Regions from separate parts of the Hymenobacter cellulosivorans genome, predicted to be linked through region 1. Evidence: riboswitches for the same ligand, from Rfam matches in the RefSeq annotation. Region 1 holds a riboswitch; the other holds the start of a gene.
The links. Region 1 has a riboswitch for thiamine pyrophosphate ahead of MUN80_RS00345 (TonB-dependent receptor). Riboswitches for the same ligand answer to the same signal wherever they lie in the genome.
Positions count from the first base shown of each region.

Region 1 (15,916 bases):
TCGGTAGGATGGAAGGCTGACTGACGCAATTTTACGCATTTTTTTCGGCCCGCCGCTGCCAAGCTAAGTCGGCTGTGGGCATAAAAAAAGCCCTTCCGATGGGAAGGGCTTTTTCGATTGGGTTTGGGGCTTACCCAAGGCGTTTGTAGAGGCGACACACATTGTGGGTACCGGTGGTGGTAAACTCGACGCGGTCCATGATGCGGTTCACCAGTGTCATGCCCACACCGCCTTTTTTCCCGATGCGGATGTGCTCCTGCAAATCTGGCTCCTTGTACAAGGAAGGCTGGTAGGACGAGTTGCTGTCGTCTTCAATTTCGATTTCGAAGACCTGATGCTCTATCGTTATGCGCAGGTCCAGGAACTGGGATTCGTCTTCGTGGTTGGCATGAATAATCAGGTTGGCCACTACTTCATCGACGGCCAGAATGATCTGGTTAAGCTGCAAGTCCGACAGGCCGTAAGCAGCCAGATAGCTGCTTACAAAATCGCGCACCACCTTGAGGTTGTGGCGGCTACAACTGATGCGGATTGCGTTTTTCATTCCCTCCTGTACCCCTTGAAGCTTAAATGGCGGTGGCTTCGGCCTCGGAAGGCACAATAGTCATCAAAGCGTCCAAGCCCAGAATTTCGAAAACGTTGTGGACTTTTTCCTGCATGTTGAAGAATACCAACTTCACGTTGGCATCCTGAAAACGCTGCAAGTGGGAAATAAATACCCCCAGACCCGCTGACGAAATATAGTTGAGGCGCTGACAATCAATGAGCACCTTTTTATAGTCGAGTACTTCGGGCTTGGTCAGTTCCGTATCGAGCAAGACGGAAGAGCTGGCATCTAGTTCTCCGTCGAGGCTGAGCGTGAGGGTATTCTCGGTAGTGTGTTGATTAATTTTCATGCCTCCACTGTACGTTAGATTGTTGCTTCTGGTTGAGCTGCCTTAAACTTGATAACCAGTAGCGTCTGGTCGTCGTGCATGGGCTGGCCCTTGCTGAACTCGTTGAGGTCGTCCAGAATATGCTGTTTGATTTCGTTGGCCTCCAGGTAGTACGTGTGTTCGAGTTGCTGCTTGAGCCGCTCTTCGCCGTATTCCTCCTGGTTGGCTCCCCGTGCTTCTACGATACCATCGGTATAAATGACCATCACGTCGCCGGGATTGTAGTCGTAGAACTGGTTTTTAATGTGCTTTTCGTACGAGTCGTTCCGGATAATGCCCAGTCCCAGGCCCGCGGTGTGGAAGTACGATACTTCCTCCTTGATGGAGTGGTAGTACAGCGTGTGGCAGTGGCCGGCCCGGGCAAAGACGAAGCCTCCATGCTCATAGTCAATGATGTAGAGCGAGGCTGTGATGAACGACGACTTTTCCAAGCAGTGGGTCAGCGCCCGGTTGGCCATCGACATGAACTTGCTGGGCACCGGAAACTTCTCCCGGTCATCCTTGGCCAAGGGGTTTTCCTGCATCAGCGCGTGGAAAATACCCTTCATCTGGGCCATGTGGAAGGCCGCCGTAATGCCCTTGCCCGATACGTCGCCGATGAGAATGGCGAGGCGCTTGCCGGGTAGGTGCAGGAAGTCGTAGAAGTCGCCGCCCACTTCCTTGGCCGCCAATGCGTGGGAGCCGATTTCAAACCAGTTGTCGATGGGCAGGTCCTTAGGAATCAGGCTGTCCTGCACCGAGGAGGCAATTTTGAGCTCTTCCTTTACCCGCTCGTTCTGTAGGGAAGCGGCCACCAGCTGCAAGTTCTCGATGCTGAGTACCGTTTGGCTGGTGAAAGTTTGCAGGATGCCCAGGTTTTCGCGGTCAAAGCTTTGGCGCTGCTCCTTGAGCATGTAGAGGGCCCCGTAATGGCGTTTGGCCGAGCGCATCGGCATCACAATCAGGGAGCCGTAAGGCAGCTCCAGGCCACGGAAGCCGCTGCTATTGGCCAAATCGTTGTTGAGGTACTCAATCTGACCCAGGTTGTAGTCGGTGAGCAGGGTACGGATGGCCGCTACGTGCTCCTCACTAATCTGATAACGCTGGCCTACCTGTAGCTGTCCGTCGTTTTCCACATCGAGCCAAGCGGCATCGGCCCCTACCGTCTGAATAGCGGCCTCAAACAGCATCTGGTAGACTTCTTGCTCGGTTTGACCTTTCTGAATGAGCTGGGTAAGGCGCTGCAGGCTCAGGATTTCGTCGCGCTTCTGCTCAAATACGCCCGCCGTGGGCAAGTTGAAGAACGTTACCAGCAGGCCGGTCAGGGAATAGAACCCGGCAAAGAAGACGGTAAGCAGCAGAAAAGCGTGCTGAGGTTCGGGTGCCACGATCTTGGAGTCCTGGGCGATGCGCAGGAAGTACATCGTGAAAATGCCCAGGCACAGCAGCAAGGCCAACTGCAGAAACACTACTTCCCACTTCTGGCGACGATTCAGATACGCCACCCACTTCTGATTGCCACTCAGATACACCCCGTATACGGCCAGGCCACCCAGAATAAAGTAGGCGGCTGGCAAAGGTGGAGTCCAGGAAAACAGGCGGAACAGCAACGTGCCGCCGAGCAGCAGCTCAAACCACAGCCAGGAATGGCGCAGGCGGGCCGAGGAGCGGAACAGCACCAAGGAGCGCCAGCAATAATTAGTATACGCCAGAAAAATGACGAACAGTGCCAGGTTAATGGTGTAAACGCTGGCAAAAAGCAGCCGGTCGGCACTGGGCCGCTCATACTGGATAAACCGCTCCAGCAGATGCAACACCACGCACACCGTCGCCAGTAGACCCGGGCCCAGCACCAAGCGCCGTAGCAAGCCCACAAAGTCGGTGCCGCGCAAGGGATCCGGACGGCTGCGCTGGTACACAAACACGCCGGCCACGAAAGCAGCCTGCGCCAGCAGCGTAACCCATCGCGGGAAAAAGCCGAAAAGGTCTGCTGCTTCCGGACTGGCGTGCACCAGCGTACTGATAAGCAGTATCAGCCAGCTCAGCACGGTGAAGGGCAATACAATAGCTTTCAGCTTCTGTCGGAAGGGCATGAAAATGAGTAAAATACTAACGGCGGCGCGAAAGAAACCCCACCGGGATATAGGCGCAAGATACAGCCTGATTCGCAAATAAGCCGGAATGCCCGGCCATGGGCACGGTACCGGTACGAAATTGCGAAAAAAGAGGCCAACTGCCCAGTAGGACAATTGGCCTCTTATACAATATTCTGCCGGAAAGGTTAGCGGCTGCTGTAGTTGGGCGCTTCGCGGGTTATCTGCACATCGTGGGGGTGACTTTCACGCAAGCCAGCTCCGGTAATACGCACCATCTGAGCTTGCTGCAGGTCTTCGATAGTAGCGGCTCCACAATACCCCATGCCGGCCCGCAAACCGCCGGCCAGCTGGTAAAGCACCTCCCCGGCCCCGCCCTTGAACGGCACCCGGCCCACAATGCCTTCCGGTACCAGCTTTTTCACGTCGTCTTCGGCATCCTGGAAGTATCGGTCCTTGGAGCCTTCCTCCATGGCTTCCACCGAGCCCATACCGCGGTACGACTTGTACTTGCGGCCCTCGTAAAGCGTTACTTCACCGGGCGCTTCCTCGGTGCCGGCCAGCAGCGAGCCCACCATGATGGTAGAGGCTCCGCCCGCCAGGGCTTTTACCGCGTCGCCGCTGAATTTTACGCCACCGTCGGCAATGAGCGGTACGCCGGTACCTTCCAGGCCGCGGGCTGCTTCCATCACGGCCGAAAGCTGGGGTACGCCAATACCGGCAATGATACGAGTGGTGCAGATGGAGCCCGGACCTACGCCTACTTTCACAGCGTCGGCACCGGCATCGGCCAGGGCGCGGGCCCCTTCGGCGGTAGCTACGTTGCCGGCAATTACCTCCAGCTTGGGAAATTTATTCTTAATGCTACGCACCGCATCAAGCACACCTTTGCTGTGGCCATGAGCCGTATCGACGCTTACTACATCGACGCCGGCTTCTACCAGGGCGGCAACGCGGTCCAGCAAATCGGGGGTTACGCCGACGGCGGCCCCGACGCGCAGGCGGCCGAATTCGTCTTTGCAGGCGTTGGGGCTGCGGCGGCGCTTCCGGATATCGCGGTAGGTGATGAGGCCCACCAGGCGGCCTTCGGTGTCGACTACGGGCAGCTTTTCTACTTTTGAATCTTGCAGAATCTCTTCGGCGTGGGCCAGTTCGGTGCCGGCCGTGGCCGTTACCAGCTTGTCCTTGGTCATCACCTCCGAAACCGAGCGGTCCATGTCTTTCTCGAAGCGCAGGTCGCGGTTGGTCAGAATTCCCTTGAGGCGGCGCTGGCCGTCTACAATCGGAATACCGCCGATTTTATTGTCGCGCATCAGGCGCTTGGCGTCGCCGAGGGAGGCGGTTTCTTCCAGGGTAAACGGATCCAGGATCATCCCGCTTTCCGAGCGTTTCACGCGCCGCACCAGTTCGGCCTGGGCCTTGATGCTCATGTTCTTGTGAATGATGCCGATACCGCCTTCCTGGGCCATGGCAATGGCCATTTCGGCTTCGGTCACGGTATCCATGGCGGCCGAGACGAACGGCAGCTTCAGGCGGATGTTGCGGGTAAGCTGGGAGCTGGGGTCCGCGTCGCGGGGCAATACCTCCGAATAGGCAGGTAATAGCAGGACGTCGTCGTAGGTAAGGGCCTCGAAGGCAATTTTGGGCAGCGCGTTGGCCATGGCAATAAGATGATTAGGTACCGCTTATTGCCGGGTAAAACTACGACGAAAAATCGGGTAAGTCGGTGTTAAGGTTTTATAACCCCTGACTTTTAGCTTATGGCCTTACTTTGCCTCAGCCTCTTTAGCCGCCGCCACCAAGGCCAGGGGCCGGAAATCCGGGTTGAATTTCAAGCCTACCTGCACTGAATGAGTATTACCAAAGCGGCCGATGCTAGCGGAAGAGGCAAGCTGGTTCTGGTAGCCGAGTTCCAGCGCCAGCGACTTCATCACCTGATAGCCAAGTGCGGCATACGCCCGGTTCTGGTCGAAAATGCCGTGTTCCACGTTGCGGCCAAAGCCCAAAAACAGCTCATTGGCCGCGACGATGTAGGCCCCGCTGGACGTGAGTACGGGCCCCGACAGCGGGTAAAGCATCCGCAGTTGATAACGGATCCGGTTGACATATACCGGTGCGGCCCCATCGGCCAGCTGCACCCAGCGCTGCTCCAGGCGGTAACGGTGCTGAAGCTGCAGGCGGTCCTGCAAGTCATTCAGCAGTAACTGCTGGTAAACCCGGTGCTCGGGCAACAAAGTGGCGGTTGGAACGTCGTTGTTGTCAGTAGTAAGCAGCAGGGCGTAGCCAGAGGAGAGCTGCAGTGCCGCCGTGGCGTGGTAGGTAACACCCAGCCGCAACACGTTTTGGTGCGGGGTCCCAACGCCTTTCGCCTGCCGCCACTGCGCTTCAAGGTGACTGCCCCAACGGTCCGTGAGGCGGGCATCGCTGCTTAGGTTCAGCCAAAGAGCACTGGTCAGGGGCCGGCTTTTGCCCAGCGTCGAGCTTTGTGCCCACCCCCCCAGGGCCCCCAGCAGTAGCAGGACAGTCAAAAACAAACTACGAGTACAGGTAACAAGCATAAGCTAATGTTACGCAATTGTTACCCGTATTACCAAATTGTTACGATTGTATTTAAGCCTAAATAGCAAATGATAACATTGGCCTTTGGAAATTGAGGCTGAAAGGACGGGAATTAAGCTTAAGGACTCTGTCTGGCGCTGTTAACCTAGGGATGAACTCTGTGATGGACTTGTCGAGCTCTGCTCCGCCAAGCTTAGACTACAGGAAGCAGTTGGACTTTAACCGGGCCGCTTCTTCGTGCCGCGGGTAGCCGGAGCTTCCAACGGGTTGTCGGGCCAATGGTGCTTGGGGTAGCGCCCGCGCAGATCTTTGCGCACCTCGAAGTAGCCCGTGGTCCAGAAGCTGCGCAGGTCGCGTGTGACTTGCACCGGCCGCCGGGCCGGCGACAACAGGTGCATCGTCAGCGGCACCCGACCCTGTCCAACGGTGGGTGTATCGAGCAGGCCAAATACTTCCTGCAGACGTACGGCTAGCACGGGCGCCTCGGGGTTGGAGTAGTCCAGCGTAATATTTGAGCCGCTGGGTACGGTGCAATGAGCTGGCGCTAGCCGATTTAAGTCCTGCTGTTGGGCCCAGCCGCCGGGCAGCCAGTTGAGCAACGCCTCACCAAGTGGCAGGCGGTTGACCTCGGCCATGGTGCGCACCCCGTCCAGGTAAGGGCCCAGCCAGTCGGACAATGCTGCCAGCAAGGCCTCATCCGACACATCGGGCCACTCGGTCGGGGAAAGGTGGTGGGCAAAGGCTAGCCGCTCCCGGGTGTGCTGGGCTTCGTCGGTCCAGGGCAGGCGGGCTATGCCACCCTGGCGCAACCCGTCGAGCAAGGCTGTGGCTACGGCTTCGGGAGTTGGTTGGGGCAAGGCCGTTTCGGCCAGGGTAATGGCCCCGAGGCGGCGGATGCGACGGGCCATAACGCGCCCGGCCGCGGCATCCCAGCGTACTTCTTCCATGGTTTCGATGAGGTCCCGGAAATGCTGCTCCAGCTCCTCCCGCTCGATGGGTGCGGCCAGGGCCGCCCGCGGGGCGTGGGGCGGACCATCCAGGTGAGCCACGCCAAAATAGGTAGTGCCCGGACTAAAATGCTCGGCTGGCAGGGCGGCGCGCTGCCCGGTAATGAGGCGCACCCGCTCGGGCGTTTCGCGCTGGGCCAGCCGGTCGGGGTACGCTAGGCCGGCCAGTAGCCCAGCCACGTCGGCGTCCAAAGCCGTGTCGCGGACATGGGCCCGGTTGCGGAGCACGGCGGCGGCTTCACGTACACGGCGTACGGCACCGGCATCGGGCGAGAGGCCAGGTAGCGGGGCGCGGCCGGTGCTAAGAGCTTCCAGGCGCAGGCGCAAATCGGGCGGGGCTGGGGTGCCATCGGCAAGGCGTAGGATGTCACGCTCGGTCAGTAGGGCCGCCAAAGCGCAGGCCGTAGCGCCGTGACCCACTTCTTTACCCCGAATGACTAGATGGCCCAGGCGCGGAATCAAGCCCAGGCCCGCCAGCGTGCGGCCGTGGGGTGTGGGCTGGCCTTCTGTTGTCAAAGCTCCGAGCCGCACGAGCAAGTCCCGGGCCTGAGCCAGGGCGGCGGCGGGTGGGGCATCGAGCCAGCGCAGTGTAGCCGGGTCCTGGGTGCCCCACAAAGCCAATTCGAGGGCCAAGCCGCTGAGGTCGGCCGTCAGGATTTCGGGCGGCAGGTGGTGGGGACGCTGAGCGTGTTCGGCTTCGGTCCAGAGGCGGTAGCAGGTGCCCGGACCCAGGCGGCCCGCCCGGCCTCGGCGCTGGTCGGCGGCGGCCTGGCTCACGGGTACCGTGGCTAGGGTGGTCAGGCCAGTGCGGGGCTCAAACTGTGGCACCCGGGCGTAGCCGCCATCCACCACAATCTGCACGCCCTCGATAGTCAGGCTGGTTTCGGCAATGCTGGTGGCCAGTACCACTTTGCGGCGGCCTTGCGGGGCGGGGCGCAGGGCTGCGTCCTGCTGTTCGGCCGGCAGCTCGCCGTGCAGCACGTGAATATCAATGGATGGTGCTACGGCTCCGGCTAGTTTGTCGGCGGTACGGCGCTGGTCGGCTAGGCCGGGCAGAAACACCAGCACGTCGCCCTCGGCATGTTTGCTCAGGGCTTCCCGCACCAGGGCTGGGGTCAAGTCGGCCAGCCGCTCGTAGGGCCGGCTACCGGCTGCCGCTACCCGGGCGGGTGGCAGGTAGTGCGTGCCTACCGGGTGCTGCAAACCCGCGCTACGCACGACGGGCGCTTTGAGCCAGTTGCCCAGCCGCTCGGCTTCCAGCGTGGCACTCATGATGAGCAGGCGCAAATCGGGGCGGAGCACGGCCTGGGCGTCGAGGGCCAGGGCCAGGCCCAGGTCGGCTTGCAGGCTCCGCTCATGAAATTCGTCGAAGAGCACGGCCGCTACGCCTTCCAGGGCGGGGTCGTCCTGCAGCATCCGGGTCAGGATAACCTCAGTGGCGACTTCAATGCGGGTCTGGGCCGAAACCCGGCTTTCCAGGCGCACCCGGTAGCCCACCGTTTGGCCTACCGGCTCCCCCAAAATGCTGGCCATGCGGGCAGCAGCCGCGCGGGCCGCCAGGCGGCGCGGTTCCAGCACGATGATGCGGCCGGTGGGCGGCATCCAGTCGGCTTCGAGCAGGGCCAGAGGCACCACGGTGGTTTTGCCAGCCCCGGGCGGGGCCTGCAGCACGGCGCAGTTGGTGGCGGCCAGCGTGGTCAGCAGCTCAGGCAGAGCCGCGCATATGGGGAGGTCGGGCAGGCGCAAACGGGGAACTAGTGAGATGGTGAAATGGTGAGTTTGCTGTTTTGATATTGTGGACGGCCCTCACCATTTCACCATCTCACTAGTTCACTAAAATCAATACACCGGCACCGTGGGGTCGACGCGCACGGACCAGGCGTGAATGCCGCCGCGCAGGTTGAGCAGATTGGTCAGGCCGTGACGGTGCTGCAAAAACGACAAAGCCTGGGCCGAACGGACGCCGTGGTGACAAATCAGCACCACGGGCTGGTCGGTGGGCACCTCTTCCCAGCGCCGGACAAGTTCGCCCAGCGGCAGGAGCTGGCTGCCTGAAATCTGGCAGTACTCGAATTCCATGGGCTCCCGGACGTCGAGCAGGTGCAGGGCCTGGCCTTGCTGCAGGCGGGCGTGCAGATCTTCGGGGGTAATTTCGGGGAGCATAGTTTCGGCCGGCAAAAGTGAGAGGAGCCCGTAAAATTAGCGGGTGACTGGTTAGCTTTGGCCTCTGCCAGGCCCGCGGGTCCGGATTAAACCTGAATTTGCCGTCAACGTTTCTGCTCTTTGCTACATTCCCTCTACGAGTTCTGGACTTCTGCCGCGGGCAACTCGCCGCTGGAATGGGTGGCCGTCATTACCGGATTTGCCTGCGTGTGGCTGGCGGCCCGCGAGTCGCTCTGGAACTTCCCGGTGGCCATTTTCAGCTGCCTGCTCTTCGCCGTGGTGTATTTCCGCGGCAAGCTTTATTCCGATAGTATTCTGCAGGGCTTCTTCATCCTGATGAGTATTTACGGCTGGTACGAGTGGCTGCACGGCGGCAAGCAAGACACGGCCCTGGTCGTGACGCGCACCCGGCCCTGGGAGTGGGTGGTGGTGGTAGTCGGCGTGGTCGTTTTTACCCTGGGCTTCGGCTACTACCTGCAGCACCACACCGACGCGGCCGTGCCGCACTGGGACAGTTTTACCACCGCTGGCAGCTTGGCCGCCCAGTATCTGCTGACCCGTAAGCGGCTCGAAAACTGGCTGATCTGGATTGTGGTCGACCTGATTTACGTGCCGATTCTGTGGTATAAGCAGCTCTACCCGACCAGCGGGCTGTACGCCGTTTACCTGATTCTGGCCGCCTATGGCTACGTGGAGTGGCGCCGGGCCGCCCGCGCAGCAGCCGCCACCGAAACCCCCGTTGTCTGATGCTGCGCGTAGCTCTCACCGGCCCCGAATCGACGGGCAAAACTACGCTCAGCCGCCAGCTGGCCGACTATTACCACACTACCTGGGCCCCGGAATACGCCCGCGAGTACCTGGAAACGCACGGCCCTAGCTACACGCTCGAAGATCTGGAAATCATTGCCCGCGGGCAGGTGGCCGCTGAGGAAGCCGCGGCGGCCCAGGCGAACCGCGTGATGTTCTGCGACACGGATTTGCTGGTCATCAAGGTCTGGTCGGAGCACGCGTTTGGGCAGTGCCCGGAGTGGGTTAAGCAGCGCATCGAGCAGCAGCGCTACGACCTGGTACTCTTGCTGGGCGTGGACATTCCCTGGGAAGCCGATCCGCTACGGGAGCATCCGCACCACCGGCAGTACTTCTACTCAATTTATCAGGCCGAGCTCAACAGCCGCATGTCGAACTACGCCGAAATCAGTGGTACGCCCGAGCAGCGGCTAGAACAGGCTTGCTTTTTCGTGGATGCCCTGCTGGCCGACCCCAAACCGGCTTCGGCTCGTACTGGGTTACCGTAAGCTTGATTAACCAGCCCGATTCATGAACTACACGCTCGAAAACGACCAGTGCCGCGTTACGGTAAATAGCTCCGGCGCCGAGCTCAGCAGCCTGGTGCGCAAAGACCTGCCCGAAATTGCCAACCTGGAATACCTCTGGCAAGCTGACCCGGCCGTGTGGGGCCGACACGCTCCGGTACTCTTCCCGATTGTGGGCCGCCTGCCCGAGGACACGTATCTGCACCAGGGCCAGCAGTACAGTTTGCCCCAGCACGGCTTTGCCCGGGACCGGGAGTTTACGTTGGTCGAGCAAACTGCGGAGGAGCTGACCTTTGAGCTGCAAGCCGATGAGGCCAGTCGGGCCGTGTACCCATTCGAGTTCGTGTTGCGCATTAGCTACCAGTTGCGCGGGTTGCAGCTCACGGTGGGCTGGCACGTGCAGAACCCTGATTCGGCCCAGGAGCTGCTATTCAGTATCGGGGCTCACCCGGCCTTCCGCTGCCCGCTGATGCCGGAGGAGAAGTTTGAGGACTACTTCTTCCACTTCGACCACCCCGTGACCCTGGACCGCCACCTGTTGCAGGGCGGCTTGCTCAGCGGACAGACCGCGCCTGTGCTGCACGAGGAAACCGAAATGCCGCTAACCTACGAGCTGTTTGCCCAGGATGCCTTAGTATTTAAGCACTTCGACTTCACCCACGTCACGCTGCGCAGCTTCGCCTCCGACCGGGCCGTGCGCCTGCGCTTCGACGGATTCCCCTTCTTAGGCCTCTGGACGAAAGAAAAGGGCGCTCCGTTCGTGTGCGTGGAACCCTGGCAGGGTATTGCCGGCTCGGTAGGTGCTCCGGTGGAGCTGGCCGATAAGGAAGGCATTCTGAGCCTGGCGTCCGGCCAAACGTACTCGGCCCAGTATTCCATTGCCATTACCTAAGGCCCGGACGAATGCGTATCCCCGTAGAAATCCGCCGCATCACCCCCGAGCAGACGTATGTGCTGCGCCACGCGGTGCTCTGGCCGGATAAGCCCCTGGACTATGTTAAGGTCGAAAATGACGCCGCCGGCCACCACTTCGGCGCTTTCTGCGGGCAGGAATTGGTATCGGTTATTTCCCTGTTTGTGGAGGAAAAGCAGGCCCGCTTCCGCAAGTTTGCCACCGCGCCTGAGTGGCAGAAGCAGGGCATCGGCTCCCAACTATTGCAGCGCGTCATCGAGGAAGCCCGGCAGCTCGGGGCCAGCGCGTTGTGGTGCGACGCCCGTCAGGATGCGGCGGCCTTTTACCGGCGCTTTGGTATGACGGGGGAGGAGCCCGTGTTTTACAAGGGGGATATTCCCTACCAGCGTATGAGCGTCGGACTGTAGTCTGGCCTATTTGTAACAGCACGAAAAAGCGGCCTTTTCGCCTGCCAGCTTCCGGTATCAGCCACGATTAGCCGGAAGCAGCAAGGCAAAAAGGCCGCTTTGATTCTGTATAAGCCGCGCTAAAAGGTAATTGTTTCCAGGGGGCGCACCGGCGTGCTGGGCCGGCCGTAGTCGGGCTCCCAGTCGTTGATGGGCCGGGAGATGCCCGGCGGCAGGTCGAGGTCCGGCAGGCCGTCGTCGAGCGGCTCACCGCCGTCGTCGTCGCCGTCGGTGTAGGGTGGGTGCTGGGAGCGTTGGCGCGGGGCCAGAATGAAGTAAGCCAAAACGGCAACCACGAGCGTGTAGATAAGACTGATCATGGCAGCAACTGCTAAAAGACGACGGAAACAAACAAAGGGAAGCCGACGGGCTTTATCACGCTAACGAGGCGGGCGGGGCGGATGTTTTGGGATACCACAATTTTTCCGCCTACTGGTTAGCCAGCCTAATATAGTTGATTGTCAAGCGAAAGTAAAGCGCAAATCTTCTGATTTGGAACTCCTTGCCGGGGGCTCTAGCTTTGCACCATAGTTTTAGGGGTGCCCTACCAGCGGCTTGCTGCCGTGGGGCTGAGATCATACCCATTGAACCTGCCCGGGTAATGCCGGCGAAGGGAACAAACGATCCACGAACGTGAAAACCTGCTGTGCCGACCCCTGGCGCCGGGCCCGTTCCACTTTTCTTTTACCAATCCTTGAAAAATTTATTGGTTTTGGGTGGTGCCGTGCTGGCGCTTCCCTTGCTCGCGCCCCGGGCTGCCTGGGCCCAGGGCCCCGTGGCCGGCACTATAACCGATGCCCGCACCGGCACCGCCCTGCCCGGCGCCACCGTGCTGCTCGACGGGGCAGTAGTGGGCGTAACGGATGCCAGCGGTATGTTTGCCTTACCCGCTGTGCCGGCCGGCTCCCATGAGCTGCGTATTACCTTTCTGGGCTACGACGCCTTGCGCCAGCCAGTGCAGGGCCAGCCCACGGAGCAGCGCTTGGCGCTGGGGCTACGTTCGGGCGGCATCCTGACGGGTGAGGCGCTGGTAACGGCCAGCCGGGCCAACGACCGCACCGCCACGGCCTATACCAACGTGAGCCGGGAGGACCTGGCCAAGCGCAACTTCGGCCAGGACATTCCCTACCTGCTCGACCAGACGCCCTCGGTAGTGGTAACTTCCGATGCCGGAGCGGGCGTGGGCTACACCGACATCCGTATCCGGGGCACCAGCAACACGGGGATCAACATGACCATCAACGGGGTGCCGCTGAACGATGCGGAGTCGCACGGCTCGTTCCTGGTGAACCTGCCCGATCTGGCTTCGTCCATCAGCAGCCTGCAGGTGCAGCGCGGGGTGGGCACCAGCCAGAACGGCGGTGCGGCTTTCGGGGCCAGCATCAACATCTCCACGATGGAGAACCGGACCGAGGCCTACGGGGAAACCCAGAATAGCTTCGGCTCCTTCAACACCTGGAAAAACACCGTGCAGTTTGGCACCGGTCTGCTAGGCCAGCATTTCACCATCGACGGCCGCCTCTCGCGCATCGCCACCGACGGCTACCTGAACCGGGCCTCGTCGGACCTGAAGTCGTACTACCTCTCGGCGGGCTACCAGGCCAAGAATACGCTGCTCAAGTTTATTACCTTCTCGGGCCGGGAGAAAACCTACCAGGCCTGGAACGGCGTGCCCGAGCCGCTGATTACCGGTGACCGGAAATTGCTCCAGCAGTTTATCGACAACGGCGAGCTGAGCGAGGCCGATGCCGCCCGGGGCCTGCAGGAAGGCCGGCGCTACAGCTACTACACCTACGACAACCAGACCGACAACTACCAGCAGAACCACTACCAGCTCCACCTTTCGCAGGGCCTGGGCCAAGACTGGAATGTGGGGGCCGCCCTGCACCTGACGCGCGGCTTTGGGTACTACGAAAGTTACCGGGCGCGTCGCAAATTCGCCGACTATAACCTGCAGAACGTAGTAATTGGTGGGGATACGCTTACGCGCACTAACCTGATTGACCAGAAGTGGCTCGACAACTACTTCTACGGCGGCACCTTTGCCCTGAACTACCAGCCCCGCAACAACGATAAGCTGCAAGCCACCTTGGGTGGAGCCTGGAATCAGTTTGTCAACGACCATTACGGCGAGGTAATTTGGGCGCAGTATGCTTCCAACGGCAATATCCGCCACCGCTATTACTTCAACGATGCCCGCAAAACCGACTTCAACGCCTACGCCCGGGCTACCTGGCAGGTGCTGCCCCAACTAGGCGTGTACGGCGACTTACAGGTACGCCGCATCAAGTATGGCATCGACGGGTTGGAGGCGCAGAACCGTGACGTGACAACCCACGAGCGGTACCTGTTCGTCAATCCCAAGGCCGGGGCCACCTTTACCCTGGCCGAAGGGCAGCAGCTCTACGCCAGCTACGCCCGCGGGCAGCGGGAGCCGGTGCGCTCCGACTTTACCGACCGGCCCGCCGGCCAGCCCCGCGCCCAGGCTGAGCGGCTCAACGATTTTGAGGGCGGCTACCGCCTCACGCGCGCCAACAGCACCCTGCTGGGCCCCCAAACGACGCTGCGCCTGGAAGCCAACTACTTCTACATGCAGTACCGCAACCAGCTCGTGGCCACCGGCCGCCTCGACTCGGTGGGCAATGCCCTGCGCACCAACGTGGACCGCAGCTACCGCACCGGCCTGGAGCTGACGGGCTTTGCCTCCATGAACGATAAGCTCAGCCTCAGCTCTACGCTCACGCTCAGTCGCAACCGGATTCAGGGGTTCCGGGAGGTGATTTACGACGCCAACTACCTGCCCGTAACCGCCGCCGAGGCCCGCACGACAACTATTTCCTACTCGCCCTCGGTGGTGTCGGCGCATACGCTGGAAGGCCAGCCACTCAAAGGCCTGCGCCTGGCGTTGCTCTACAAAACCGTCAGTGAGCAGTTTCTGGATAACACCGCCAGTGCCGCCAAGCGCATCGCACCTTATCAGGTGCTGGACTTCCGGGTGCGCTACAGCATCCGGCCGGTATTTGTGAAGGAAATCGAGCTGGGCCTGCTGGTCAACAACGTGCTCAACCGCAAGTACGTGGCCAACGGCTACACCTACGGCTACCCCGGTGCCGACGGCAACCCGCAGATCTTCAACTTCTACTTCCCCCAGGCCACCCGCAACTTCCTGGCCTCGGTTGGCGTGAAGTTCTAAGGTGCGCAGGTAGAACCCGGGTCATTGCAAGGAGGAACGACATTCCGCGCATCAAGCGGCGGCTATCCGTCCTCTGCTAGTGACAAACACTCTTTTACCAGAAAGCCCCTTACTACCGCGTGTAGTAAGGGGCTTTTTTATATCAGAAGGCTCCGCACATGTCAGAGTACTGATTGCTTCGCGCTGCCTACAAGGACAGGAAGTTAGTAGCTTAACTCCTTAAATAATTAGTCGCACGCCGCCCAGCTCGGAAATGTGGTAGGGAAACTGGTTGCCGGGGGAGCCGATGAACATGAAGTTTTTAGGGATATTCCACTCGGTAGAAAGCCGGTCAATCAGCTCGGGGCCAAACTTGCCGTCGATGGTAACAAAATCCACCTCTATCTGCTCGTAGGCGCGGTCCAGGACCCGAATGTCGGTTAGCAGCTCCTGCGGATATTCCTCACCGGGCTTGAGCAGGGTCACGATTTTGAGGCGGTTGGTAAACTCGTTTTCTACCACGTAGGCCATGACTTTGTTGAGGTTCGAGACATTGTCGCCCTTGGTGAAAAATACGAATTCCTGCTTGTGCAGCTCCTTTAGCTGCCGCTTCACAAACAGCCGGCCCAGGCGCGAAAACCGCGGCGAATGCTCGGCCACCGACTCCACTGCCGCCAGAATCAGGTTCAGAATGGCCGTGCGGTTGAGCATGATGTAGACCAGGGCCATGGTGGGCAGGAAGTACTGCAGAAACACAATCAGGTAGTCGGGGTGAATCTTGATGTTGCCGTACAGGGCCACCAGAATGCCAATCAGCGCCAGCAACACCGTGGTGATGCCCGCATACACCGGCCGCGGCAGCTTGGGCCGCTTGCTCTTGAGCAGGAAGTTGCCCAGGGCAAAAAAGGCCATTACCGACAAAAAGGAAATAGTATACACCCCCGACAGCGGCCCCAGCTCCCCATTGGTAATAAGCAGCACCGATACGCAGAGCAGGAAAAAGGTAATCAGGATCAGGTAGTTGCTGCCGGCTTTGTTGGCTTTGAGAAAAAACTGGGGCAGAATCCGGTCCAGGGTCATGCGCTGCATCAGGCCGCTCACGCCCACGAAGGAGGTCAGCACGGCCCCGCTGAGCACGGCTACGGCATCGACTGAAATGAGCATGCCCAGCCACCGGCCGCCGGTGGTAGTGCCCAGGTGGGAGAGGAGCGTCTCGGTGTGCTGGCCGACTTCCACCATGGGTAGCACCGCAATGGCCAGAAAGGCAATAACGGGGTTGAAGAAGCTCACCACAATCCACATGTTGCGCAGAGTCTTGGGAAACACGCCCCGGGCC
Region 1 is NZ_CP095049.1:68,827-84,742, reverse strand. It holds gene MUN80_RS00405 (ATP-binding protein) at 131-544, opposite strand; gene MUN80_RS00400 (STAS domain-containing protein) at 567-896, opposite strand; gene MUN80_RS00395 (PP2C family protein-serine/threonine phosphatase) at 911-3,007, opposite strand; gene guaB (IMP dehydrogenase) at 3,196-4,668, opposite strand; gene MUN80_RS00385 (DUF2490 domain-containing protein) at 4,774-5,541, opposite strand; gene hrpB (ATP-dependent helicase HrpB) at 5,785-8,319, opposite strand; gene MUN80_RS00375 (rhodanese-like domain-containing protein) at 8,413-8,736, opposite strand; gene pnuC (nicotinamide riboside transporter PnuC) at 8,857-9,483, shown strand; gene MUN80_RS00365 (AAA family ATPase) at 9,483-10,031, shown strand; gene MUN80_RS00360 (aldose 1-epimerase family protein) at 10,054-10,941, shown strand; gene MUN80_RS00355 (GNAT family N-acetyltransferase) at 10,953-11,369, shown strand; gene MUN80_RS00350 (hypothetical protein) at 11,489-11,728, opposite strand; TPP riboswitch at 11,934-12,042, shown strand; gene MUN80_RS00345 (TonB-dependent receptor) at 12,103-14,601, shown strand; gene MUN80_RS00340 (APC family permease) at 14,821-15,916, opposite strand, start outside.

Region 2 (15,916 bases), 690 kb from region 1:
GCCTGGGATGTGCCCGAGCCGCTCAATGCCGAGGAAGTGGCACCCCAGGAGCTGGACGCCGTGCTGCTGCCCTTGCTGGCCTTCGACGAGGCTGGCAACCGCGTGGGCTACGGCAAAGGATTCTACGACCGGTTTTTGCAGCAGTGCCGCTCCGACGTGCTGCGCATCGGCCTCTCGCTCGAAGACCCCGTGCTGCGCATCGCCGATGCCTGGGAGGGTGACGTGCGCCTGCATGCCTGCGTAACGCCCACCCGCGTGTGGCGCTTCGAGCAGTAAAGCCGGCGCTGGGCGTCAACAACAAACGGCGGCAGCGGAGCGTTGCCTGGGCGTCAGGTCCCTAACCTTCGCGCACAATGCCTACTTTATCCTCTATCCGCCCCAGCCGCCGAGGTATGCGGCCCCCGGATTTGATGCCCCTCGTTGGGGTGAGCCTGGTGCTGGCCGTACTGCTGCTGCTGACTTCCCAATCGGTAAAGCAAACGGTAGTGCAGCTGACCCTACCGCCCCGGAGTCATCGGCAAGACACTCAGAAACATTCAGATCGTGATGGCCTTACGCTGCTGCTCGGCCGCCAGCACCAGATTCATTATTACCGGGGCGGGTTCTATTCGGCGGAATTGCCTAAGTTACAGACCATCCGCAGCGGGGACCAGAGCCTGCGGCGGATTGTGCTGGAAGCCCGCGCCGAAAATCCCTGGCTCGTTGTTCTCATCAAGCCCGGCCCCGGCGCCAAGTACCGCGACTTGGTGGCCGCGCTGGACGAAATGAACATCACCGCCCAGAAAAAGTATGCGGTGGTAGATCTGCACAAGCTTGATTACGCGCTGCTGCGGCACAACGGTCTGTAAAAACATTTACTGCATTATGGCTGCTTCCCAACCTACCGTAACCACGGGCCTGCGCTCGGCCCGCCGCACTTTCCGCCGCATCCTGCACCCGGACATGACCCCGATGGTGGGGCTGGGGTTTTTGCTGGTCACGTTCTTTCTGCTGGCCGCGGACTTTGTGAAGCCCACGGTAATGCAGCTGACGATGCCGGTGAAGCCTACGCTAGACCCCAACGCGTCAATTTGCTTTGGAATTGATAATAGCCTCTCGCTCATCCTGGGCAAGAATGGGCAGGTGCATTACTATCGAGGTGGCCTCCGTTCGTATGAAGCACCCGAGTTGCATACTACGCACGGTGGGGCAGCTGGCTTGCGGCGGCTCTTGCTGGAAGCTCGCCAGCAAGAATATGGAGTCATTGTTCTTATCAAACCAGGGCCGGATGCTAAGTACCGCGACTTGGTGGACGCGCTGGATGAGATAAATATCACTGACCAGAAAAAATACGCGGTAGTGGACCTCTCCCAGCGCGACTACGAGCTGCTCAAGCAGCACAATCTGTAAGAACCACCAGCATTATGACCCGCTTCCAGCCCATTAGTCTACGCTCTACTCGCCGCATTCTGCACCCGGACATGACCCTGATGGTGGGGCTGGGGTTTTTGCTGGTGACATTTTTTCTATTCACAGCGGAGCTGGCAAAGCCGACAATAATGCAGTTGACGATGCCTATGAAACCGAAGCACGGTTCGGGCAATTTGTACTGTGGAGGCCCGCTAAGTCGAGATGTTACAACACTGATTCTTGGTAAGAATAGCCAGGTGCATTACTACAAGGGAGATGGTTACGATTACAATAGCGAGAATACGAAACTGCAAACGACAAATATTAGTCCTGCTGGCCTGCGGCGGGTATTGCTGGCAGAAAATGCTGTAAACCCCAGAACGATGGTAATAATCAAACCGGGGCCCTACGCCAAATACCGCGACTTAGTCGATGTGCTCGATGAGATGAATATCACTGGCCAAAAGCGATACACAATCTCAGATATGTTCCAGGGAGACTATGAGTTGCTAAAGCAATACAATCTATAAGCGCCTTTATGACTACGCCGCCGAATACCGGTCCGCGCTCGGCCCGCCGCACTTTCCGCCGCATCCTGCACCCGGACATGGCTCCGATGGTGGGGTTGGGCTTTTTGCTCGTCACGTTCTTTCTGCTGGCCGCGGAGTTCTCAAAGCCGACAGTCTTACAATTATCGATGCCGGTGAAGCCCAGCCCTAATGATGAAGCGGTAGGATGTAAACTGATCGATGCAATGACCCTAGTGTTGGGCAAGCACGGCAAGGTTTGGTATTACCCTGGGGTGCTGGCAGCAGGTGAGACGCCTGAGATATGCATAACGGATTTTACTTCCACTGGCTTGCGGCAAGTTTTACTAAAGCAAAAGCGCGAGTCCGGTGAGTTGATAGTTCTAATCAAGCCATCCGATAACGCCAAGTACGGGGATATTGTAAATGCCTTGGATGAAATGAGTATTACTGACCAGTACCAGTTTGCTCTAGTGGATATAACCCAACGAGAAGAGAAATTACTAAGAAAGAACGGCCTATAACCAAGCTGCTACTTCGGCAGCTCGGCTACCTTCGTAATGCGGGCCTGGCCCCAGGGCGCCACGCTTACTTGCACTAGCAAAGGCCGCCGACCGCCGGTTTTTTGCAGGGATTTGCCCGTGGCTTCGGGTACGTAGTAGCGCTCCAGGTTGTAACGCAGGCGCAGGCCGTGGCGCCAGCTGTCCGTTACCCAGCCGCGCAGGATGGCTTGGTCGGGAGCGGGAGCAGTGGGCTCGGTGGGGTAAACGGCGGTGGCTTCGTAAGAGCCGTTTTGGGGGCGGAGCAGCACGTATACGGGCTGGTGCTTGCGGGGCGGCTCGGGGCCCTGCCAAAGCGTGGGCGCTACCTGACTGATGCTGTAGTTGAGCCGCAGGTAGTCGCCGTAGAGCAGGTCGCGCGGGTCGACGGGGGTGGTGCGCAGCGTGATGGTGCGGCCCAGGGCCGTGGTGGCGTAGCCGGCCCCGGCCACGGCCAGGATGAACAGCATTTGAGCGGCCACGGCCAGCCCGATGAGGCGGCGGTGGGTGAAGGTGGTAGTGGGGGCGGGCGTGGCCATGCTTACTCGGGCTGTTTGGACGACAACGACTGGGCATTCTTGCGCCGCAGATACCAGCTCATTCCCAGCAGCAGTACGCCGCCCACCAGGAAGAACAGCGACTTATCCATAAAGGCCCAGGTCAGCTTGAAGTAGGCCACCATGGTGGTAATGATGAATAGAATAGTACCCAGGGTGACCCGGTCGGGGTTGTTTTCCTGGTGGGCCCGCCACAGTACCGTGCCCGAGTAGGCGTAGAGTACCACCAGCGTCGCAATAGCCAGGGCCAAACCGCCGTGCAGGTAGAAGCCGGGCAGCAGCAGGAGCCAGTCGGTAGCGCTGCCGGGGCGGCCTCGGCGGTATTTGCCCCACAACGACAGCGCAAACACACCCAGCAGCGCCCCGATATAGGCCAGGAAGGGCGGGCGTAGCATGCCGGCATAAGTATCAGCTTCGCCGTAGAGGGCCAGGCCCAAAGTGAAGAGGAAGGCTGCGGCCAGGGGCGGGGTTTGCAGGGCCCGGCCAGCGGCACGGTCGGTTTGCCAGTCGCCGACGGCGTAGATAAGCATGGCTGGAATAAAGAACCAGGTAATTTTGGCGTGCAAGTGCCCGATGAGCAGGCCGGCCTGCCACAACAGGCCAGTAGCCAGCACCGTGCCCAGCAGGGCATTGGGGTGGCGCCACCAGTAGTAACCCAGGCCCACCACGGTGAGGGCGGCGGTGAGGTAGCTGAACGTGCCCAGCTGCCCGGTGCTGTAGCCCTGCACGATGCCCCCGATGGCGGCCATGAGCACGAAGATGGTGCGGCTGCGGTAGAGGTAGGTGAGGGCCGTACCCGCCAGGGCCCAGGCCAGCAGGCCCGGTGCGTCGTAGCCGATGAGCTGATACATCTGGCTGGTGAGAATGATGCCGCAGCCGAACAGAATCAGGCCCAGCCCAATGAGGCCGATGCCCAGCGACTCGTTTTTGCGCTGCAAAAAGTACTCCCCGCCCGCGTAGGCCCCGCCCATGCTGCCCAGCAGCAGCAGCAGGCGCAGCCACTCGGGTAGGCCCTGCCAGTTGGCGGCCACGATGCTCAGCGCGCTTAGGCCCAGCAGCAAAGAGCCCAGCAGGGGCAAGAGGCCCACCGCGCGCTGGTCTTCGGGATAGAGGGCCAGCAGCTGCTGGTGCTGCTCGGCCGTAATAATGCCTTTGCGCACCCACTCGGGGCCATCGGTTTCCAGTAGCGTTCGACTCATAGGTGGATTTTACGCAGAATCAGAATAAAAGCCAGGACTAGTAGCGAAGGCAAGTATCAAGGACAAATGTACTCAAGGGAGTTGTTTGAGGTCCATTTGGGCTAATGAGTAGTCTCGGCGAAGTCGGTTTCTGTGAAAGAAGCTGGTTAACTCCCGTAAACGACGGATGTTGTCGTAGTGCAAATTCCAGTAGAGCTTCGTTTGGCACTCCGAGCAGAGACGGTTGGGCGTAGTATCGGTTTCCGACAGACTATTGGTGCCATTCATCACACAACGGGCATAGGTGCAATGATGCAGGGAAAGCATGTGCCCGATTTCATGGGATGAAATATTGATCAGGCGGGTCAGGCAGCGGGTGTAGTTTTCGGACGTTAGGGTTTGGTCCTGTAGCCGGTAGATGGAGGTAACCCCCACTCGGTCCGGGTACGAAGCCAACCCAAGCACGTAGTTCCACTCCGGCTTAGGGTACAGGTCTTTGGCACTGATGGCCATGAGCGCCAAGCCAGTGCTGGGTAGTCGGGTTTTCAGATAGTTGTCGAGTAGATAAGGCGCCAGCAGCTGTTCATGGCCATTCTGTCGGCGCCGGGCCGCACGTGGAACCAGGGTATCGGCCACTGCGGGCAGCAGCAGCACCGGCCGCTGGTAGAAAATGTGTAAATATTCCTGAGTGGCTTGTAGCGCCTGGCGCTGCAATGTCGAAAAGCGGCCTACTGGCTGTAAATAAATAGTTTGGGTAAGCGAATCGGGGCGGAAAGGCGGAAGCTGCTGGTAGGCTTCCAGGTTCTGCCCGGCTTCCTGGTTTTCATAAAGCCACTCGCCAGGCTGCGGCTTTTTCAGGGGAAAGTCGTTTTTCTGTATTGCCTGAAAATAGGTTTTTGCCGCTGGCAAAAAGGAGGCAGTAGATGCGCTACTCCCGCAGGAAAGAAGAAAAACAAGGAGCGGGAGAAAAAGATAAGCCATCCGGCACAGTCAAAAGAATTTGCAAATAGCTGGCTGTCAACCGGGTGGTTTAGGCTTGCTTCCGGGCCCGGGTCATCTCGCGCTTGCCGGGCGGGCCGGGCAGCTTTTCCACCAGCCAGCCCGCGGCCTTGAGGCTGCGGCGGAAGGAGCCCTTGGCGCAGTAGCTCACCAGAATTCCGTCGGTGGCGGTGGCGTGGTAGAGCTGCTCGAAAACGGCTTCGGTCCACATATCGGGTTGCTTGTCGGGGGCAAAGGCGTCGAAGTAGATAACGTTATAGCGCTGGGCAGGTAGGGCAGTATCCTGGAGGGCGGTGGGCTGCTTGTGCAGCAGGAAATGCTCGGTCAGGTGTACCACTTCCTTCCAAGGAGCGGCGTGCAGGTACTCGTGAAAGGCCAGTAGCTCGGGGTTGAGCACGTAGCGCTCCACGCCCAGGCTCTGGATAACGGTGGGCGGCAGAGGATATTTTTCCAGCGTGTCGTACTCGATGATGTGGCGGGCCGTAAGGCTGCGCTGCAGGGTTAGCAGGGCGTTGAGGCCGGTGCCAAAGCCGATTTCGAGGACCCGCACCGGGCCGGTAGCCGGGGCCAGCTTCGCTTCCAGGCCGGCGGCCAGGTACACGTGCTGGGCTTCCTGCAAAGCGCCGTGGGTAGAGTGGTAGTGCTCATCCAGCGCGGGCACGTACAAGGTGCTCGAACCATCGGCTGTGGTTCTAACTTCTACTTTTACACCGCCTTCGGTTTCCTGCATCATAACTTCTGTTCTTGGCAAATGGCCCGCGTAAAAGTAGCGTTACCCACCACATATTCCCTGACGGTCCAGCTGCCGGTCCGCATCACCGACCTTAACTATGGCAACCACCTCGGCAACGATGCCCTGCTCAGCCTCTTGCACGAAGCCCGGGTGCAGTTCTTGCAGCACCTGGGGCTGCGGGAGGTAGATCCGGCTACGGGCCAGGGCGTTATCATGGCCGATGTGGCCATCGAATACAAGGGCGAGGCCTTCTACGGCGATGTGCTGCACGTGCAGCTGGCCGCTACCGACGTGCAGAAGTACGGATTCGACGTGGTGTATTGGGTGAAAAACCAGGAAGGTCGCGAAATTGCCCGGGCCAAAACCGGCATGCTGCTCTTCGACTACACCACCCGCAAGCTGCGCCCCATGGCCGCGGACCTGGCCGGGATTCTCCACTCCGCTGCACAAGCTTAGGTATGTTTCCACTGTTGCTTATTTCCTCACCCTGGTTTCTGCCCGAAGAGCACCAGGTATTGGAAGAGTTATTTGCCGCTGGCCTCACCACCCTGCACCTGCGCAAGCCCGGCGCCTCCCGGGCCGAAGTGGAAGCCTACCTGCAAGCTGTGCCGGAGCAGTTTCACGGCCGCATCATGCTGCACCAGCACCACGACCTGGCCCGTGACTACGCCCTGCAGGGCCTGCACCTGCCCGCCGCCACGCGCGAAACCTGGCGTGGCCGCCCGGCGCCCGGCCAGCATCTTTCCACCTCGTTTCACAGCCTGGACGAGCTGAGCCGGCACCGGCGGCGCTACCACCACGTGTTTCTGAGCCCGATCTTCAACAGCATCAGCAAAGTCGGCTACTCGGCCGCATTTCCGCCCCAGGAGCTGGTAGCCGCCCTGCGCCGCTGGGCGGCCCGCCGCGGCTACCAGCCGCAGGTAGTTGCCCTAGGCGGCATCGATACCGCTACCCTGGGCCCGGCCCGGGAGTTGGGCTTCACAGGCGCCGCCGCCCTCGGGGCCATCTGGCAGCACCCCGACCCGGTGGCTGTGTTCCGCGAGTTGCAGCAAGTGGCCGCCCAGCCGCTGTAGCGCAAACTATGTCGTTTGCCTTACCGGCGGGATATGGCGGTGAGCGTGGGGTCCCAGTCTTTCCAGACGGGCTCGTAGCCCTGGCGGCGCAGCATGGCGGCAATATCGGCGGGGCTGCGCTACCGGCGGGATATGGCGGTGAGCGTGGGGTCCCAGTCTTTCCAGACGGGCTCGTAGCCCTGGCGGCGCAGCATGGCGGCAATATCGGCGGGGCTGCGCTACCGGCGGGATATGGCGGTGAGCGTGGGGTCCCAGTCTTTCCAGACGGGCTCGTAGCCCTGGCGGCGCAGCATGGCGGCAATATCGGCGGGGCTGCGCTCGTCCGAAATCTCGAACTGCTCCAGCGACTCGGGGGCCACGGCGTAGCCGCCGGGATTGGTCTTAGAGCCGGCGCTGATGCTGGTGATGCCCAGACGGATAATGTTGTCGCGGAAGGTGGGGCTTTCTCTAGTAGAAATGGACAGCTCCACTTCCTCATTGAGTAGGCGGTAGGCGCAGATCAGCTGCACCAGTTCCCGGTCCGTCATTTCGACCTTGGGCTGCAGCAAACCCTCGGCGGGACGCAGGCGCGGAAACGAGAGGCTGTACTTGGTTTGCCAGTAGGTGCGCTCCAGGTAGTCGAGGTGCAGGGCGGTGTAGAAGGCGTCGGTGCGCCAGTCTTCCAGGCCGAAGAGTACGCCTAGCCCCATCTTGTGAATGCCGGCCCGGCCCAGGCGGTCGGGGGTATCGAGGCGGTAGTGAAAGTTGCTTTTCTTGCCTTTGGGATGGTGCTGGCGGTAATCGGCCTCGTGGTAGGTTTCCTGGTAGACCAGCACCGTGTTCAGGCCTTGCGGAATCAGCCGTTCGTAGTCGGCCTGGTCGAGGGGCTGCACCTCCATGGAAATATGGGAGAAATGGGGCCGAAGCGTTTGCAGGGCCTTTTCCAGGTAATCCACGCCCACAGTCTGGTTGGCCTCCCCGGTTACGAGCAGCACATGGTCGTAGCCCCACTGCTTGAGCACGGCTGCCTCCTGCAGCATCTCGACGCTGCTCAAGGTGCGCCGCCGAATCTTATTATCGAGGCTGAAGCCGCAATAGGTGCAGATGTTCTGGCACTCGTTGCTCAGGTACAGCGGCACGTAGAGCTGCACCGTGTTGCCGAACCGTTGGCGCGTGAGCTGCTGGCTAAGCTGGGCCATGCGCTCCAGATAGGGCGCGGCGGCCGGCGAAATCAGCGCCTGAAAGTCCGCCAGCGTCCGTTTTGGTGCCGCCAGGGCCCGCTCCACATCGGCCGCCGTTTTGGCGTAGATACCGGCCTTAACGTCGTCCCAGGCGTGGGCCGCAAAGATGGGTCGGAAGCTCATGCTAGTTGTCAGTTGTTGGTTGTCAGTTGTTAGTGGTGGGCATCAGCAGGAGCTAGCAACTGACAACTAGCAACTGACAACTAAAAACGAACGACTAGTCCAGAAAAGCGGTGAGCGGAGAGCTGGCTACGGCGTGACTTACCGGCGCGGCCAGCTTGGCTTCGTAGGCTAGGCGGCCGGCTTCCACGGCTAGGCGGAAGGCGTGGGCCATGGCTACGGGCTGCCCGGCCACGGCAATGGCGGTATTTACCAGCACCGCGTCGGCCCCCATTTCCAGGGCCGCCGCTGCGTGCGACGGGGCCCCGATACCGGCGTCGACGACGACCGGCACCCGGCTCTGGCCGATGATGATTTCGAGAAACTCTCGGGTCAGCAGGCCTTTATTGGAGCCAATGGGAGAGCCCAGGGGCATGACGGCGGCCACGCCTACTTCCTCTAGGCGCTTACACAGCACCGGGTCGGCGTGGATGTAGGGCAGTACCACGAAGCCCAGCTTCACCAGTTCCTCCGCCGCCTTCAGGGTTTCGACCGGGTCGGGCAGCAGGTACTTGGGGTCGGGGTGAATTTCGAGCTTGAGCCAATCGGTTTCCAGGGCTTCACGGGCCAGCTGGGCGGCAAATACAGCTTCCTTGGCCGTGCGTACCCCGGAGGTGTTGGGCAAGAGACTGAACTGCACGTGACCCAGGTGGCGCAGCAGGTCGTCGTCGGCCGACGTCACGTCCACGCGCTTCAGGGCTACCGTTACCAGCTCCGAACCGGAGGCCAGCAGGGCTTCTTCCATCAGCGGGGCCGAACTGAACTTGCCGGTGCCGGTAAATAGCCGGGACGAAAACGTGCGGCCAGCAATAACGAGAGGTTGGGTTTTCATAGTCAATGCCTTAGCGGGCCTGCTCCTGCAAATGGTCGACAAACTCAGCCGCGGCCCGGGTTAGGTCGGGGGCCTGGGCTATAGCACCGGACACGGCTATTCCATCCAGGCCAATAACCTGAAGCGTGGTCACGTCGGCCAGGGTAATGCCGCCAATGCCGATGATGGGAATCGTAAGACCAGCCCCCTGGCACTGCTCCACCAGAGCGGCATAACCGGCCAGCCCCAGAATCGGACTCAGATTTTCCTTGGTCGTGGTGAAGCGGAACGGGCCCACCCCGAGGTAGTCGACGCCGGCCTTGGCATGCTGCTCAATATCGGCGAAGGTGTTGGCCGTGCCGCCGATGATTTTGTCGGGACCGAGCAGAATCCGGGCGTCAATGGGGGCCATATCTTGCTTGCCCAGGTGTACCCCATCGGCGCCGATTTCCAGGGCCAGGTGGGGGTTGTCGTTGATAATGAGCGTAGCGCCGTAAGCGCGACACACGACTTGGGTGTCGAGGGCCAGCTGCCGCCAGGTAGCAGCTGGGGTGTTTTTGACCCGAAGCTGTACCCAGCGCACCCCGCCGCGGCAGGCCTGCTCGGCGTGGTCGGGCCGGTCGGTGATGAAATGAAGGTTGCTGATCTGCATGAAGTTGCTTAGCGAAAGGAGTGGTAGCCCAGCAGCGTGTCGTTGCTGGCCAGAAAGGACGTGGTGTAGCGCTTGGCCAGCTGGCAGGCCACGGACAGGGGTTGTCCCAAAGCCAGCTGGGCCAGGATGGCCGCCGACAGCACGCAGCCGCTGCCGTGCTTTTCGCCCTGGGGCAGGCGGGCCTGGGTGAAGTGGTACTGGGTGTCGTCGGCAAAGAGAATGTCGACCGAATCCTCTCCCGCGCCGTGCCCGCCCTTGAGCAGCACGGGGCAAAACCCGGCCACCACTTCGGCGGCCTCCTCGGCCGAAGCCGCGGGCCACAGCCGTAGCATCTCGGGCAGGTTAGGCGTAATCAGTGCCAGCTCAGCGCACAAAGCCCGCACCAGTTCCGGTGCGGGCCGCTGGTGAAACTCGTAGCCGGCCGAAGCCTTCAGCACCGGGTCCCAGACGATGCGCGCGGCCGGGCGGAGCTGCCGCAGCCACCGGAGCAACTCCAGCAGCTGGGGCAAACTTTCGAATAGCCCGATCTTGACGAAATCAACCGGGAAGCGGGCCAGTAGCACCCGAATCTGGTCCTGAATGTCGGCCAGCGGCACCCAATTCACCCGCTCGAAGGCTACGTCGTTCTGCACCGTCAGGCTCGTGCACACGCCCAGCCCGTACACGCCGTGGGCTTCCAGCGTCTTGCAGTCGGCCAGCAAGCCGGCTCCGGCGCTGGGGTCGAAGCCGGCAATACTCAGAGCGTAGGGGCGGGCCATTCTTTTAGAACTTAGAGTTGAGAACTTAGAGCTTAGAAGTTGTTCTTTTAGAGCTTAGAAGTTGTTCTTACTGAGCCAGAACGATTCTCAGTTCTAAGCTCTAAACTCTGAGTTCCAGCAAAGACTACAGGTAGATTTCACTGCCCTTGTTCACGAACTCCCGCGACTTTTCGGCCATGCCCGAGGCCAGCACCTGGGCGGCGGTCAGGTCCTGGGTAGCGGCGTAGTCGCGCACTTCCTGGGTGATTTTCATCGAGCAGAAGTGGGGGCCGCACATCGAGCAGAAGTGGGCCACCTTGGCGCCTTCGGCGGGTAGGGTTTCGTCGTGGTACTCCCGGGCCGTGTCGGGGTCCAGGCTCAGATTGAACTGGTCTTCCCAGCGGAACTCGAACCGGGCCTTGCTCAGGGCATTGTCGCGGTACTGGGCGCCGGGGTGGCCCTTGGCCAGGTCGGCGGCGTGGGCGGCTATTTTGTAGGCAATGACCCCATCTTTCACGTCCTGCTTGTTGGGCAAGCCCAGGTGTTCCTTAGGCGTCACGTAGCAGAGCATGGCCGTGCCAAACCAGCCGATCATGGCCGCCCCGATGGCCGAGGTAATATGGTCGTAGCCGGGCGCAATGTCGGTCGTGAGCGGCCCCAGGGTGTAAAATGGCGCCTCGTGGCACTCCTTGAGCTGCTTGTCCATGTTCTCCTTAATCAGGTGCATGGGCACGTGGCCGGGGCCTTCTATCATCACCTGCACGTCGTGCTGCCAGGCAATCTTGGTCAGCTCGCCCAGGGTTTCGAGCTCGGCAAACTGAGCCTCGTCGTTGGCATCGGCAATGGAGCCGGGCCGCAGTCCGTCGCCGAGCGAAAAGGCTACGTCGTAGGCCTTCATGATCTGGCAGATTTCCTCGAAGTGGGTGTAGAGGAAGCTTTCCTGGTGGTGGGCCAAACACCACTTGGCCATAATCGAGCCCCCGCGCGAGACGATGCCCGTCACGCGCTTGGCCGTCATCGGGATGTAGCGCAAGAGCACCCCGGCGTGAATCGTGAAGTAGTCCACGCCCTGCTCGGCCTGCTCAATCAGCGTGTCGCGGAACAGCTCCCAAGTCAGATCCTCAGCCTTGCCGTTCACTTTCTCCAGGGCCTGGTAAATCGGGACGGTGCCCACCGGCACCGGGCAGTTGCGGATAATCCACTCCCGGGTTTCGTGGATGTTCTTGCCGGTGCTGAGGTCCATGAGCGTATCGCCGCCCCAGCGGCAGCTCCACACGGCCTTGTCCACCTCTTCCTCGATGCTGGACGTCACGGCCGAGTTGCCGATGTTGGTGTTGATTTTCACCAGGAAGTTGCGCCCGATAATCATGGGCTCGGCCTCGGGGTGGTTGATGTTGGAGGGAATCACGGCCCGGCCGGCGGCTACTTCCTGGCGCACAAATTCGGGCGTGATGTAGCCCTGGGGCGTGTTGGCCCCGAAGCTGTGCCCGCGGTGCTGCACCCGCAGCGGGTCGTCTTGGGCCAGCTGGTCGATGCGCTGGTTTTCCCGGATGGCAATGTATTCCATTTCGGGCGTGATAATGCCCTGTTTGGCGTAGTGCATCTGGCTCACGTTGCGGCCTGGCTTAGCCCGGTACGGCCGCCGAATGTGCTCGAAGCGCAAGGCGTCCAGCGAGGCATCGGCGGCCCGCTGCTGCCCGTATTCCGACGAGGTGCCGGGCAACTGCTCCACGTCGCCGCGGCCCAGAATCCATTCCTCGCGCAGGCGGGGCAGCCCTTTTTTGAGGTCGATAGCCACGTTGGGGTCGGTATAGGGGCCGCTGGTGTCGTAGACGGTTACCGGCAGGTTTTCCTCCGTGGGGTTCACGAAGTCGAACTTGCGCTGGGTGTCGCTGAGCACGATTTCGCGCATGGCTACCCGCAGGTTGGGGTAGAGCTGGCCGGGCACGTAGATCTTGCGCGAGCCGGTCAGGGGCTGGCGCTCCACCAGCGTCTGCTGGGGGGCTTGGTCTTTTTTCTTCATCGAAAAGGAAGTGGAAACAGGACGTGGCGCGGCCTAGCCCCCTTGGGTGGCGCGAATAATTGTAATCCGGTCGTGGGCCTGCAGCTGGTGGGCGGGCCAATCGGGGCGGGGCACCACCACGTCGTTGACGGCCACGGCAATGCCGCGCAGGTGCAGCAGCTGCAGCTCGTCGAGCGTGGCCGTAAGGGTAGGGGAAGCTGAAGCCTCGTGCGGTTTATCGTTGACAAATAGCGTCATGCAACAAGCAGATTAGCAGGTTGATGGAGTCAAAACAATAAACGATAGGACGGCGTACGCCACGGGCACAGAGCGTCCCGTTTCTGGTCACTTTTCCCTTCGCCAGCATTACCTGGATCAGGTTCCAAGGGTATTTCTCAGTCCCGCGTAGCAGAACACCCCTAAAGTTTATGCCGGCAAGGTAAGGGAAAAAGTGAAATGGTGAGGTTGCGAAATTGTGATGTCGCCGTGCGGGCCTTCTTACCCCGTGTCATTGCGAGGACGCAGGACGAAGCAATCCGTCCTTTGAAATGTGCTGAGTGCTCTTAAGTGAAAAGCCCTGACGTTGCGCTAACGTCAGGGCTTTCTGGTAAAAGAGTGGGTCGTACTGCGTAGAGGACGGATGGCCGCGCTTCGCCTCGCAATGGCAGGTGACTGGCACATTCCTCACAGTATCCACATCAGCACATTTAAACACAGGCACTATTACCACCTCGGCTATGTTGGGTGCCAGCGACATAGTGAGGGGCAGGCAAACCTAAAACTCACTAAATCACTATCTCACTAAATCACCTGTCGTATCTTTGCAGTTATGATGATTGACCTGCCCGTTGTTTCCAAGCGCGACATCCGCAAACTCTCCCCCGATGAGCTCAAAGCCTTTATGGTAGAGCACGGCGAAAAACCTTTCCGCGCCAAGCAGGTGCTGGAATGGCTGTGGAAGAATACCGCCGGCTCGTTTGAGGAGATGAACAACATTTCCCTCTCGACCCGCGAGCTGCTGGCCAAGCATTTCGTTATCAACGGCGTGGCGGTCCAGAATCAGCAGCTCTCGAACGACGGCACCATCAAGTCGGCCTTCCGCCTGCACGATGGCAACATCGTGGAGGGCGTGCTTATCCCGCACGATACGCGCATGACGGCGTGCATCAGCTCGCAGGTGGGCTGCTCGCTGACGTGTAAGTTTTGCGCCACGGGCTACATGGAGCGCAAGCGCAACCTGGACGCGGCCGAAATCTACGACCAGGTGGTGCGCATCCGGGAGCAGTGCGAGGCCCAATACGGCACGCCGCTCACCAATATCGTGTACATGGGCATGGGCGAGCCCCTGCTCAACTACGCCAACGTGGTGGAGAGTGTGCGCCGCATCACGGCCCCCGACGGGCTGAATATGGCCCCACGCCGCATCACGATTAGCACTGCCGGCATTGCCAAGATGATCAAGAAGCTGGCCGACGACGACGTGAAGGCCAACCTGGCCCTCTCGCTGCACGCGCCCAACGACGTGAAGCGCAACGAAATCATGCCCATCAACGAGGCCAACTCCCTGGCCGCTTTGAAGGACGCGCTGCAGTACTACCACGAGAAAACCGGCCGCAAAGTCACCTACGAGTACATCGTGTTCGAGAACTTCAACGACACGCTGGAAGACGCGGCCGAGCTGTACCAGATTTCGAAGTGGCTGCCCTGCAAGGTGAATTTGATTGAATACAACCCCATCGAAAACGCCAGTTACCAGAACGCCGAAGCCGACAAAATCACGGCCTTCCACAAGTACCTGGCCGACCGCGGCGTGCAAACCAACATTCGGCGTTCCCGCGGCAAGGACATTGACGCGGCCTGCGGACAGCTGGCCGTGAAGGAAAAAGCCGACGTAGCCTAAGCGCCAGCCGGGCTAGTTTATCAATAGGAAAGGCCGCAGCGGATACCCGCTGCGGCCTTTCTGGTACAGAACGAAATGGAAGTTACTTGCGGCTCGTCATGGCGTCGAGGCCCAGACGCAAGATGTAGCTGGGGCATTGCTGGGAAATAAGCAGCGCTATTTTCTGCCCCAGCGCGGCAGACACTTTGCTCTTTTGCATGTTGTCGAGGCCATAAAAATTGGCCAGGGGCTCCATATTCTTCAGCATCCCGCCTTGCATAGCGGCGGCAAAGGCATCCATCCGCTCCTTACTGGTGCGGCTGGCCATGGGCCGGCTGGCATTATCGGCATCGAGCCGCTGGCAGATGTCATTGCTAACAACCAGCAGGACTGGCTTTTCCTCGGCGCTAATACTAAGCTTGGCCCCAAACTGATTCTGGACGATGCCCATCAGCAACTGTTGCCCGGCCGGGCAGCTTTCCAGCAGATGCACCACGATATTCTCGCCCAGCCGTTCGCGCACTTTCCGCGGTAAGCTGATCTTATTGGCGGCCATAAGCTCGCCCAGCTCTTCGGTGTGCGCCTGAATGCTGCTTTCTGTGATACGCGAAATGGTCAGTTGGGCCTCAACCGTCGAGAAGGAGTTCAGGGGCTTGGCTTTGCCCTCTTCTTCGAGCCGTTCACACATGGTGGCACTCACTGTTTGAATAAACTGGTGCTGCCCGCGCAGCGTGTCGCCAGCCAGGGGCGCGGCTGCCTGAGCCGTGGCGCAATAAGCTAGACTGCCTAGCAGCAAAGGAAAGAGACGTTTCATAAGGGCCGAAAAGTACGATGAATTCTTCGGCACTGTGGTGCTTGGAGGCACGACGTTACTTGATGCGCTCCAGCACGAAGTAGCCCAGGGGCGGGGCCAGGCTGTTGACTTCCCGAACGACGCCTACCGGGGTAGTAGGCTGGTCAGCAGATGTGTAGTCGGGGCCGCTGTCGGTGCCGGCATCGTAGAATACGGCCGGAATGCGGCGCGTGGCGGCCCAGCTGCGGCCCGTGAACAGGTCGTGAACGGTTAGGGCCGCAAACCAGTCGGGGCTGGGCGCTATCATCGTGACGACCGAAAGGGCCGAGTGGGTCTGGCTCAGGCGGATGGTGTCGGTGAGGGAGCCGGGTGAGGCCGTGGCAGTGCGGCCGTCAAGCAGCCGGAAAGCTTTGCCCTGGGCAATGAGCGTGTTGATTTCGGTACGCAGGGCGGTATTATTGCCCAGCTCGGCCATGTTTTTGATGCCGGGGCTGGCGGGCAAAGAGGGCTGGAACAGACTAGCTCCCGCATCGTGGGTGTGGGAAACCCCGATAAGCGGGGAGAAATGGGCCCCGGCCGGGTAATTGCCCGGGTGGGTAGCGGCGCTCCAGGTGGCCTCGAAGGTAACCCGGTAAAGAGCCGTGGGCTCAGAGGAAGGCTGCTCTGCG
Region 2 is NZ_CP095049.1:758,511-774,426, reverse strand. It holds gene MUN80_RS03395 (5-formyltetrahydrofolate cyclo-ligase) at 1-276, shown strand, start outside; gene MUN80_RS03390 (biopolymer transporter ExbD) at 354-848, shown strand; gene MUN80_RS03385 (ExbD/TolR family protein) at 865-1,389, shown strand; gene MUN80_RS03380 (ExbD/TolR family protein) at 1,404-1,919, shown strand; gene MUN80_RS03375 (ExbD/TolR family protein) at 1,928-2,440, shown strand; gene MUN80_RS03370 (GDYXXLXY domain-containing protein) at 2,449-2,994, opposite strand; gene MUN80_RS03365 (DUF2157 domain-containing protein) at 2,997-4,211, opposite strand; gene MUN80_RS03360 (archaemetzincin) at 4,284-5,099, opposite strand; gene mnmC2 (tRNA (5-methylaminomethyl-2-thiouridine)(34)-methyltransferase MnmC2) at 5,221-5,922, opposite strand; gene MUN80_RS03350 (thioesterase family protein) at 5,941-6,378, shown strand; gene MUN80_RS03345 (thiamine phosphate synthase) at 6,381-6,995, shown strand; gene thiH (2-iminoacetate synthase ThiH) at 7,214-8,338, opposite strand; gene MUN80_RS03335 (thiazole synthase) at 8,433-9,206, opposite strand; gene MUN80_RS03330 (thiamine phosphate synthase) at 9,217-9,837, opposite strand; gene MUN80_RS03325 (hydroxymethylpyrimidine/phosphomethylpyrimidine kinase) at 9,846-10,595, opposite strand; gene thiC (phosphomethylpyrimidine synthase ThiC) at 10,720-12,597, opposite strand; gene thiS (sulfur carrier protein ThiS) at 12,631-12,834, opposite strand; TPP riboswitch at 12,912-13,007, opposite strand; gene rlmN (dual-specificity RNA methyltransferase RlmN) at 13,409-14,476, shown strand; gene MUN80_RS03305 (hypothetical protein) at 14,559-15,269, opposite strand; gene MUN80_RS03300 (spondin domain-containing protein) at 15,325-15,916, opposite strand, start outside.
Region 2: linked by a shared signal. The riboswitch ahead of thiS (sulfur carrier protein ThiS) and the one ahead of MUN80_RS00345 (TonB-dependent receptor) in region 1 are both predicted to bind thiamine pyrophosphate.